Regions from separate parts of the Lysobacter oryzae DSM 21044 genome, predicted to be linked through region 2. Evidence: predicted binding sites of a transcription regulator. Region 2 holds the regulator's gene; the other holds the start of a gene.
What was found. The regulator sigma-54, encoded in region 2, starts transcription at its own class of promoters, with help from an activator protein. The targets are predictions, from matches to a motif close to TGGCACGNGCNTTGC.

Region 1 (4,359 bases), on a different contig from region 2:
CGGCGTTGGCGAGCGCTTCCAGCGCCGCTTCCAGCACGTCTTCAGAGACCGCGCATTCCACCTTCAGCTTGGGCAGGAAATCGACGACGTACTCGGCGCCGCGGTACAGCTCGGTATGGCCCTTCTGCCGTCCGAAGCCTTTCACTTCGGTGACGGTGATGCCCGATACGCCGACTTCGGTAAGCGCTTCGCGCACCTCGTCGAGCTTGAACGGGCGGATGATCGCGGTGATCAGTTTCATCGCTCGGCTCCCATGGTTTGCCTGCAACGTGCATTGGCTGGTGGTGTTTGCCTGGACTCAGAACGCCCTGGCCACGGTCAGCACCACCGTGTCCTCGCCGAGGAAGCGGCCGTGGGCGTTGGTGTAGAACGCCTCGTCGGCATCGGTGTCCGAGTACGCGAGCGCGGCGGAAAAACCGTTGGGGAAGGCCTTGGTCACGCCGAGTTTCCAGTCGGCGTATTCGGCGATGGCGTTGTGCTCGACCCATTGCTTGCCGCCGCGGGCGTTGAGCGTCCAGCCCGGCACGAATTCCCAGTTCGCGCAGAGCTCGAGGTAACCGCTGCCGTCCGAATCGGCGTAGCCGAACAGGTCGGTGACGGCGTACGAGTATTTCGCACCGAACGTGGTGCCGGCCACGGCCGCGACGGTGATGCCGGCATAGAGTTCGCCGGTGTCGGGACGGTTGAAGCCGGACGGATAGTCGCCGGGATACCGGTAATACAGCGCGCCGAGATCAAAGCTCAGCTTGTCGCCGAGCTTGCCGCGATGGCCGCCGTACACGTCGAGTTCGAGGCTGCTCGACACCGGCACGCCGGCGGCGCCGAGATCGGACAACCAGCTGATGTTGCTGCCCCAGCTGCCGGCGTAGAAGCCACGCGCCGACGCGTATTCCAGCCCGGCCTGCAGCGCGGGGTCCTGGCCGTTCTGCGAGATGCCGCGGAACACGTAGTCGCTGGTGAGCGCGATGGAACCGCTGGTGCCCGCGCGCGCGTCGCCCGCCGGCGCGAGGACGAGGAGCACGGCGGCAGCGGTGATTGCGGCAACGGCGTTGAAACGATGCGTCATGACACTCGGCCCCTCATGGGATTGGCCCCTCCCCGGTCAGGTGCTTCGTCGTACGTGGTACGTGGTGCGTGCGAGGCGATGTGCGCGTGCGCGGCTCTCGCCAATCGCGGGCACGCAAGGCCCGCGCCGTCTTCGCGGCGTGTCGATCGATGGCGGAGGCATTGCGAACGCGACGGCGTGGCCGTCGTGGTACCCGCAGGGCGTGCCGCGGAAACCGTGGGATGCGCTCGCAGGGTCGAGCCGCGAGGCGGTGTGGCGCTCGCGATCGACGCGAGGCGGATGCTGACCGGCGCGCGGGGAAGGCCGCGGGCCGGCGTCAGGACACGTTGCGCAGGGAGGGCCGCGTCAACGCGGTTGCTGCAGGGAATCCCTTCGGCGGAACAGCCCCTCTCCGTGCGGAGAGGGGCTTTGAAGCTGCGTGCTTAGATCGTGTAGTACATCTGGTACTCGAGCGGATGCGTCGCCGCGCGGAAGCGGGTGACTTCCTGCATCTTCAGCGCGATGTAGCTGTCGATGAAGTCGTCGGTGAACACGCCGCCGGCCTTGAGGAACTCGCGGTCCTTGTCCAGCGCTTCCAGCGCCTGGTCGAGCGAGTGGCACACGGTCGGGATGTTCTTCTCTTCTTCCGGCGGCAGGTCGTACAGGTCCTTGTCGCTCGGCGCGCCCGGGTCGATCTGGTTCTTGATGCCGTCCAGGCCGGCCATCATCAGCGCGGCGAAGATCAGGTAGCCGGAGTTCATCGGATCGGGGAAGCGGATCTCGATGCGGCGCGCCTTCGGGTTGGCCACGTACGGAATGCGGCACGACGCCGAGCGGTTGCGCGCCGAGTAGGCCAGCATCACCGGCGCCTCGAAGCCCGGGACCAGGCGCTTGTACGAGTTGGTGGTCGAGTTGGCGAACGCGTTGATCGCGCGCGCGTGCTTGAAGATGCCGCCGATGTACCACAGCGCCATCTGCGACAGGCCGCCGTAGCCGTCGCCGGAGAACAGGTTCTTGCCGTCCTTCGCCAGCGACTGGTGCACGTGCATGCCGCTGCCGTTGTCGCCGACGATCGGCTTGGGCATGAAGGTCGCGGTCTTGCCGTTGCGGTGGGCGACGTTCTTGATGACGTACTTCATCGTCAGCAGTTCGTCGGCCTTCTTCACCAGCGAGTTGAACTTGGTGCCGATCTCGCACTGGCCGGCGTTGGCTACTTCGTGGTGGTGCACTTCGACTTCGATGCCGACCTGTTCCAGCGTCTTGCACATCTCGGCGCGGATGTCGTGCAGCGAGTCGAGCGGAGCGACCGGGAAGTAACCGCCCTTCACCATCGGCCGGTAGCCGGTGTTGCCGCCTTCGTATTCGCGGCCCGAGTTCCAGTGCGCTTCTTCCGAATCGATGTGGAAGAAGGTGTGGCCCATTTCATTGGCGAAACGGACGCTGTCGAAGATGAAGAATTCCGGCTCCGGGCCGAAGAACGCCTGGTCGGCGACGCCGCTGGACTTGAGGTAGGCCTCGGCGCGCTTGGCGATGCCACGCGGGTCGCGCGAGTACGCCTGCATGGTCGCCGGGTCGAGGATGTCGCAGGTCAGCACCAGGGTCGGATCGGCGGTGAACGGATCCAGGAACGCGGTGGACGCGTCGGGGAGCAGGACCATGTCCGATTCCTGGATGCCCTTCCAGCCCGAGATCGAGGAACCGTCGAACATCTTGCCGTCCTCGAACAGCGAAGGTTCGACGATCGACTTGGGGAAGGTCACGTGGTGCTGCACGCCGCGCATGTCGGCGAAGCGCAGGTCGACGAATTCGACCTTGTGATCCTTGATGAGTTTTTCGACGTGTTCGAGGGACATGACGGCTCCGGGACGGGGTTCTGGGACGGGCCGATGCCCGCTGCGGTTATCCGAAGCAAGCGCCGTGCCAATGTCGTGGCGCACGCTAACCCGTTGATCGGAAAGAGGACGGTCCCGTGTCGCCGGAGCCGTCGCACCACGAAGGTGCGGGGAATTGTGATTCGCACCAACTTGGTTCCAAGCGCGCCTGGGCTATGCTGCGCCACTGTTTGGCGGCCCGGCCCCGAACCCCAGCCACCGTCCACCCCCGCCGCAGTTCCGCCCGCCCATGACCGATCTTCTCGCCGCGCTGCTGCTCGGCATCATCGAAGGCATCACCGAATTCCTGCCGATCTCCAGCACCGGCCATCTGCTGATCGCCGAGCGCTGGCTCGGCCATCGCAGCGACCTGTTCAACGTCGCGATCCAGGCCGGGGCCATCCTCGCCGTCGTGCTGATCTACCGGCAGCGGCTGTGGCAGCTGGCCACGCAGTTCTTCACCGGGCACGAGAGCCGCGCCTACGCCGGCAAGCTCGCGACCGCTTTCGGCGTGACCGCGGTGCTGGGCCTGCTGCTGAAGAAGCTGGGCTACCAGCTGCCGGCGACGGTCACCCCGATCGCGGCCGCGCTGGTGGTCGGCGCGCTGTGGATGATGGCCGCCGAGCATTTCGCGGCGAAGCGTGCCGCCGCGCTGGGCGAGCGCACGGCGATCACCTGGACGGTGGCGATCCTGGTCGGCCTGGCGCAGGTCGTCGCCGGTGCCTTTCCGGGGACCTCGCGCTCGGCGGCGACGATCTTCGTCGCCCTCCTCGCCGGCACCACCAGCCGGGCCGCGGCCACGGAGTTCGCGTTCCTGCTGGGCATCCCGACCATGTTCGCCGCCACCGGCTACGAACTGCTCGAGGTGGTCGGCAGCGGCCAGGCCGCGCACGAGGACTGGTCGGCCCTGGGCGTGGCCTTCGTCGCCTCGGCGCTGACCGCCTTCGTCGCGGTGAAGTGGCTGCTGCACTACATCCAGAACCACCGTTTCACGGTGTTCGCGCTGTATCGCGTGGCGCTGGGCATCGCCTTGCTGCTGCTGGTGCCCGCGGGGCAGTGAGTCGGCGCAGGTGCGGGCGTTGCGCCCGCGCGCACTCAGTCCTTGACGCTGGGATTCAGCGAATAGGTGCCGTAGATCGACGCCTCGCCGAGCACGTGGCCCTGCATCGCCTGCAGCACGTCGCCGGCGGTGAAGCGGTCGGGCAGGTCCAGCTTCGCCACGTCGAGGGCGAACACCCGGAAGAAATAGCGGTGCAGGCGCAGGTCGTGCGGCGGCGGGAACGGGCCGTCGTAGCCGCGCCAGTCGCCACGCATGGCGGGATCGTTGGCGAACCAGCCGGTGTAGTCGTTGAGGCCCTGGCGGCTGCCGGGCGGTCCGTCCGGCTCGGCCTTGCCGTGCGCGACCACGCCCTCGCTGCAACTGCCGGCCGCGATTTCCTGCAC
Region 2 (4,359 bases):
CGACCCGCGGCGGCGACCCCGTGCGTGCAGTGCTGACCGGCGGGCCGGTCAAGCTCAGCCAGCAACTGGACGATGGCACCCCCATGAACGCCACCGCAGGCCGGGTCGATTACGACCTGACCACAGAGGTCGTGATCTTCAGCGACAAGGTGAATATCCAGCAGCCGCGCGGCAGCCTCTCCGGCCCCCGCGTGGTCTACAACATGAAGACCGGCATGGTGAACAGCAGTTCGGACAGCAGTGGCCGGGTAAAGATGACCATCCAACCCCGCCAGGCCGCACCCGCGCCGGCCAAGCCCGTTCCCAAGAAGGGGACGAACTGATGCTGGCTGCCAAGGGCCTGCGCAAGGCCTATCGCTCCCGGGAAGTCGTCCGCGATTTCGCCCTGACGCTGGACGCCGGCGAAGTCGTCGGCCTGCTCGGCCCCAACGGCGCCGGCAAGACCACCTGCTTCTACATGATCGTCGGCCTGGTGCCGGCCGATGCCGGCCAGATCGTCCTGGACGGCAAGGACATCACCGGCGAACCGATGTATGCGCGCGCCAAGCACGGCGTCGGCTACCTGCCGCAGGAGCCCTCGGTGTTCCGCAAGCTCAGCGTCGCCGACAACATCCGCCTGGTGCTGGAACTGCGCGACGACCTCGATCGCAACGGCATCGAAAAGGAGCTCGCCAGCCTCATGGACGAGCTGCAGATCACCCACGTCGCCGACCAGATCGGCGCCAGCCTCTCCGGCGGCGAGCGTCGCCGTGTCGAGATCGCCCGCGCGTTGGCAGCCAAGCCGCGCCTGATGCTGCTGGACGAGCCTTTCGCCGGCGTGGACCCGATCTCGGTGGGTGAAATCCAGCGCATCGTGCGCCACCTAAAGAACCGCGGCATCGGCGTGTTGATCACCGATCACAACGTGCGCGAGACGCTGGGCATCTGCGACCGCGCCTACATCCTCAACGAAGGCGCTGTCCTCGCGCAGGGCTCGCCTGATGCGCTGCTCTCCAATCCGGATGTGCGTCGCGTGTATCTGGGCGATACGTTCCGCCTGTAACCATTGCCACGTGTGATGCAGGTTCCGGAACACCCGTGCCGGCGCCACGCTACTGAACAGGCAGCATCGACGCCCCCCGCGTCGGCGTGCATGATGGTGTCGCTTCTGACGGACCGGCCGTCGGTCCCGCCAGATCCCGTTCGAATTCCTTATGAAGCCCCGCCTCCAGGCCACGCTCGGACAGCAACTGGTGATGACCCCGCAACTGCGGCAGGCCATCCGTCTGCTGCAGTTGTCCGCGACGGAGCTTGAGGTCGAGATCGCCGAAGCGGTGGAATGCAATCCGCTGCTGGACTGGACCGAATCGAGCATCGCCACCAATGGCGGCGACGGCGCCCAGGCCGATGGAGTCCATGACGGCGCCAAGGAAGACGGCTTCGAAACCGAAACGCTGGCGCCCGCGGATGTCGAATGGGGCCCCAGCGACGGCGAGGCGTGGTACGAGCGCACGGGGCCAGCCGACGCGGACGACGAAACGCCCGGCGCGGAACAGGTCGCCGAAGGCGAATCGCTGCAGGACCACCTGTTGTGGCAGTTGCACCTGAGCCCGCTTTCGCAGCGCGACCGCATGATCGCGGTGACGCTGATCGAGGCGATCGAGGACGACGGCTACCTGCGCGAGCCGCTCGAGGCCATCGCCGAGACCCTCGGTCCCGACTTCCATGCGCAGGCGGATGAGATCCTCACCGTGCTGCACCAGGTGCAGCGCTTTGATCCGGTCGGCGCCGGCGCACGCACTCTGGGCGAGTGCCTGCGCCTGCAACTGTCCACATTGCCCGACGACACGCCCGGCAAGGCGCTGGCGCACAAGCTCGCCAATGGGCCGCTCGAGCGCCTGCCCAAGGTGGGAACTGCCGGTATCGCCGCCGAGCTCAAGCTCGACGTCACCGAGGTCGAGACCGCGGTGCATCTGCTGCGATCGCTGGATCCCAAGCCGGGCCTGCAGGTCGGCAGCATCAGCAGCGATACCTATGTCGCGCCCGACGTTGTGATCTGGCGCCAGCATGGCCTGTGGCGGGTGGCGCTCGCCGACAGCATGCGGCCGCGCATCAGCATCCATCGCGGCTACGAGGGCATGATCCGCCACGCCAGCGCCGCCGACGCGCACTACCTGCGCGGCCACCTGCAGGAAGCTCGCTGGTTGCTCAAGAGCCTGGAAGCGCGCGGCGAGACCCTGCTCAAGGTGATGCGCTGCCTGCTGCAGCAGCAGGCAGCGTTCCTGGAATTCGGCGACAGCGCCCTGCGCCCGTTGACGCTGCGCGAAGTCGCCGCGGAAATCGGCCTGCACGAATCCACGGTTTCTCGCGCGGTGGCCCGCAAGTACGCGCGCACGCCGCGCGGAACGATCCCGCTGCGTTCGTTCTTCGCTTCCGGCATCGATACCGGCGCCGGCGGCGAGGCTTCCAGCACCGCCATCCAGGCCATGATCCGGCAGCTGATCGAAGCGGAAAACCCGCGCAAGCCGCTGTCGGATGCACGCCTGGCGGAAACGCTGAAGGCGACCGGGGTGCCGGTTGCCCGACGAACGGTCGCCAAGTACCGCGAAGCGATGAGCATTCCTTCATCGCAGGATCGCGTGCGCATCTAGACCGGTTTCACGATTCGCGCCGCCGTTTGTCGCACCGGCGAAAACACGCTTGAATCGGCCTTCCGGCATGCCTATGTTGGCTGGATAACGAAATCCTTCGGCCTTCTTGTTCCTGCCCTTACGTTGCATTGCCATTCGCGCGAAACAGGCGTTGAATGGGGTCACCCGTAGCCAGCGAGTAAGGAGGTCAAGCATGCGTATCGAAACCTATGGCCAGCAGATCGAGGTCACCACTGCGCTCCGGGACTACGTCGAATCCAAGATGGCACGGCTGAAACGTCATTTCGACCAACCCTTCGATGTCCGCACGCAATTGAGTTTGGACAAGCCCGATCACAAGGCCGAGGCGACCGTAACCTTCTCCGGCCGCGTGCTGCACGCCGATGCTGCAGCGATGGATATGTATGCCGCGATCGACCTGCTTGCCGACAAGCTCGATCGCCTCCTGATGAAGCACAAGGAAAAGATCGTGGACCACCATCGCGGCGAGAGCCTCGCCCGCAGCGGCGACTTCGCGTAACCGATCGGGCGAAACGTCCACGGACGAGCCGATCGATTTCGCCAGAATCAGCACGGGGGCGGATCCGCAAGGAACTGCCCCCGTTGCATTTCCGGGGCCGCTTCCGCATCCGCCGGCCCGTCCAGTTACCATTGGCCGGGGACACGCGGAGCGGCGGCATGAACCTGAGCATCAGCGCAGCGCAGCTTTTCGAACAACAACGCGACAAGCTCGGCCTGCGTTGGCTGGCGGGCGAACGCGTCGGTGGCCAGCGCGTGCTCGAAGCGGTGGACACCGTCGCGCGCCGCCCGTCGCTGGCCGGCTACCTCAACACCATCTATCCCAACAAGGTGCAGATCCTCGGCAGCGAGGAACTGGCCTGGCTCGATGCGCTCGATTCGCGGCTGCGTTGGGACACCATCGTCAAGCTGATCGACTTCAAGCCGCTGGCGCTGGTGATCAGCAAGAACCAGGCCTGCCCCGAGGACCTGCGCCGGCTCGCGGAGGAAAGCGACACGCCGCTGTGGGTGTCGCCGCGGCGCGGCCACGAGCTGCTGAACCACCTGCAATACCACCTCGCGCGCAAGCTCGCACCGCGCGTGACGCTGCACGGGGTGTTCATGGAGATCTATTCGATCGGCGTGCTGATCACGGGCGAGTCCGGCGCGGGCAAGAGCGAACTGGCGCTGGAGCTGGTGACCCGCGGTCACCGCCTGGTCGCCGACGACGCGCCGGAGTTCACGCAGATCGCACCCGACGTGCTCGACGGCGCCTGCCCGGACCTGCTCCAGGACCTGCTCGAGGTACGCGGCCTGGGCGTACTGAACGTGCGCCAGATGTTCGGCGACACGTCGGTGAAAAAGAACAAGTACCTGCGCCTGATCGTCCATCTCACCAAGCCGGCGCTGGAACCGCAGCCCGGTGGCATGGAACGCCTCACCGGCGACCTGGGCTCGCGCCGCGTGCTCGACCTCGACGTACCGATGATCACCCTGCCGGTCATGCCCGGGCGCAACCTCGCGGTGCTGACCGAGGCCGCTACCCGCACGCACATCCTGCGCGCCAAGGGCGTCGATCCCGCGGCCGCCTTCATGGCACGCCACAGCCACTTCCTCGAACGCGCGGAATGAGCGCACCCCCCCTTCCCTCGCCGCCACGACAACACGGGCCCACATGTCGACCGCTCCCACCTTGATCATCGTCAGCGGCATGTCCGGCTCCGGCAAATCG

Region 1: the regulator sigma-54 is predicted to act here: its motif matches at 2,954-2,968, upstream of glnA (type I glutamate--ammonia ligase).

Annotation. Positions count from the first base shown of each region.
Region 1 covers NZ_JCANTQ010000012.1:268,406-272,764, reverse strand. Annotated here, with positions in the region: gene BP05_RS11760 (P-II family nitrogen regulator) at 1-241, opposite strand, end outside; gene BP05_RS11755 (TorF family putative porin) at 299-1,066, opposite strand; gene glnA (type I glutamate--ammonia ligase) at 1,489-2,898, opposite strand; gene BP05_RS11745 (undecaprenyl-diphosphate phosphatase) at 3,167-3,976, shown strand; gene BP05_RS11740 (YbhB/YbcL family Raf kinase inhibitor-like protein) at 4,012-4,359, opposite strand, start outside.
Region 2 covers NZ_JCANTQ010000010.1:63,412-67,770, forward strand. Annotated here, with positions in the region: gene lptA (lipopolysaccharide transport periplasmic protein LptA) at 1-323, shown strand, start outside; gene lptB (LPS export ABC transporter ATP-binding protein) at 323-1,042, shown strand; gene BP05_RS06430 (RNA polymerase factor sigma-54) at 1,194-2,630, shown strand; gene BP05_RS06435 (hypothetical protein) at 2,604-2,825, opposite strand; gene hpf (ribosome hibernation-promoting factor, HPF/YfiA family) at 2,824-3,150, shown strand; gene hprK (HPr(Ser) kinase/phosphatase) at 3,309-4,259, shown strand; gene rapZ (RNase adapter RapZ) at 4,303-4,359, shown strand, end outside.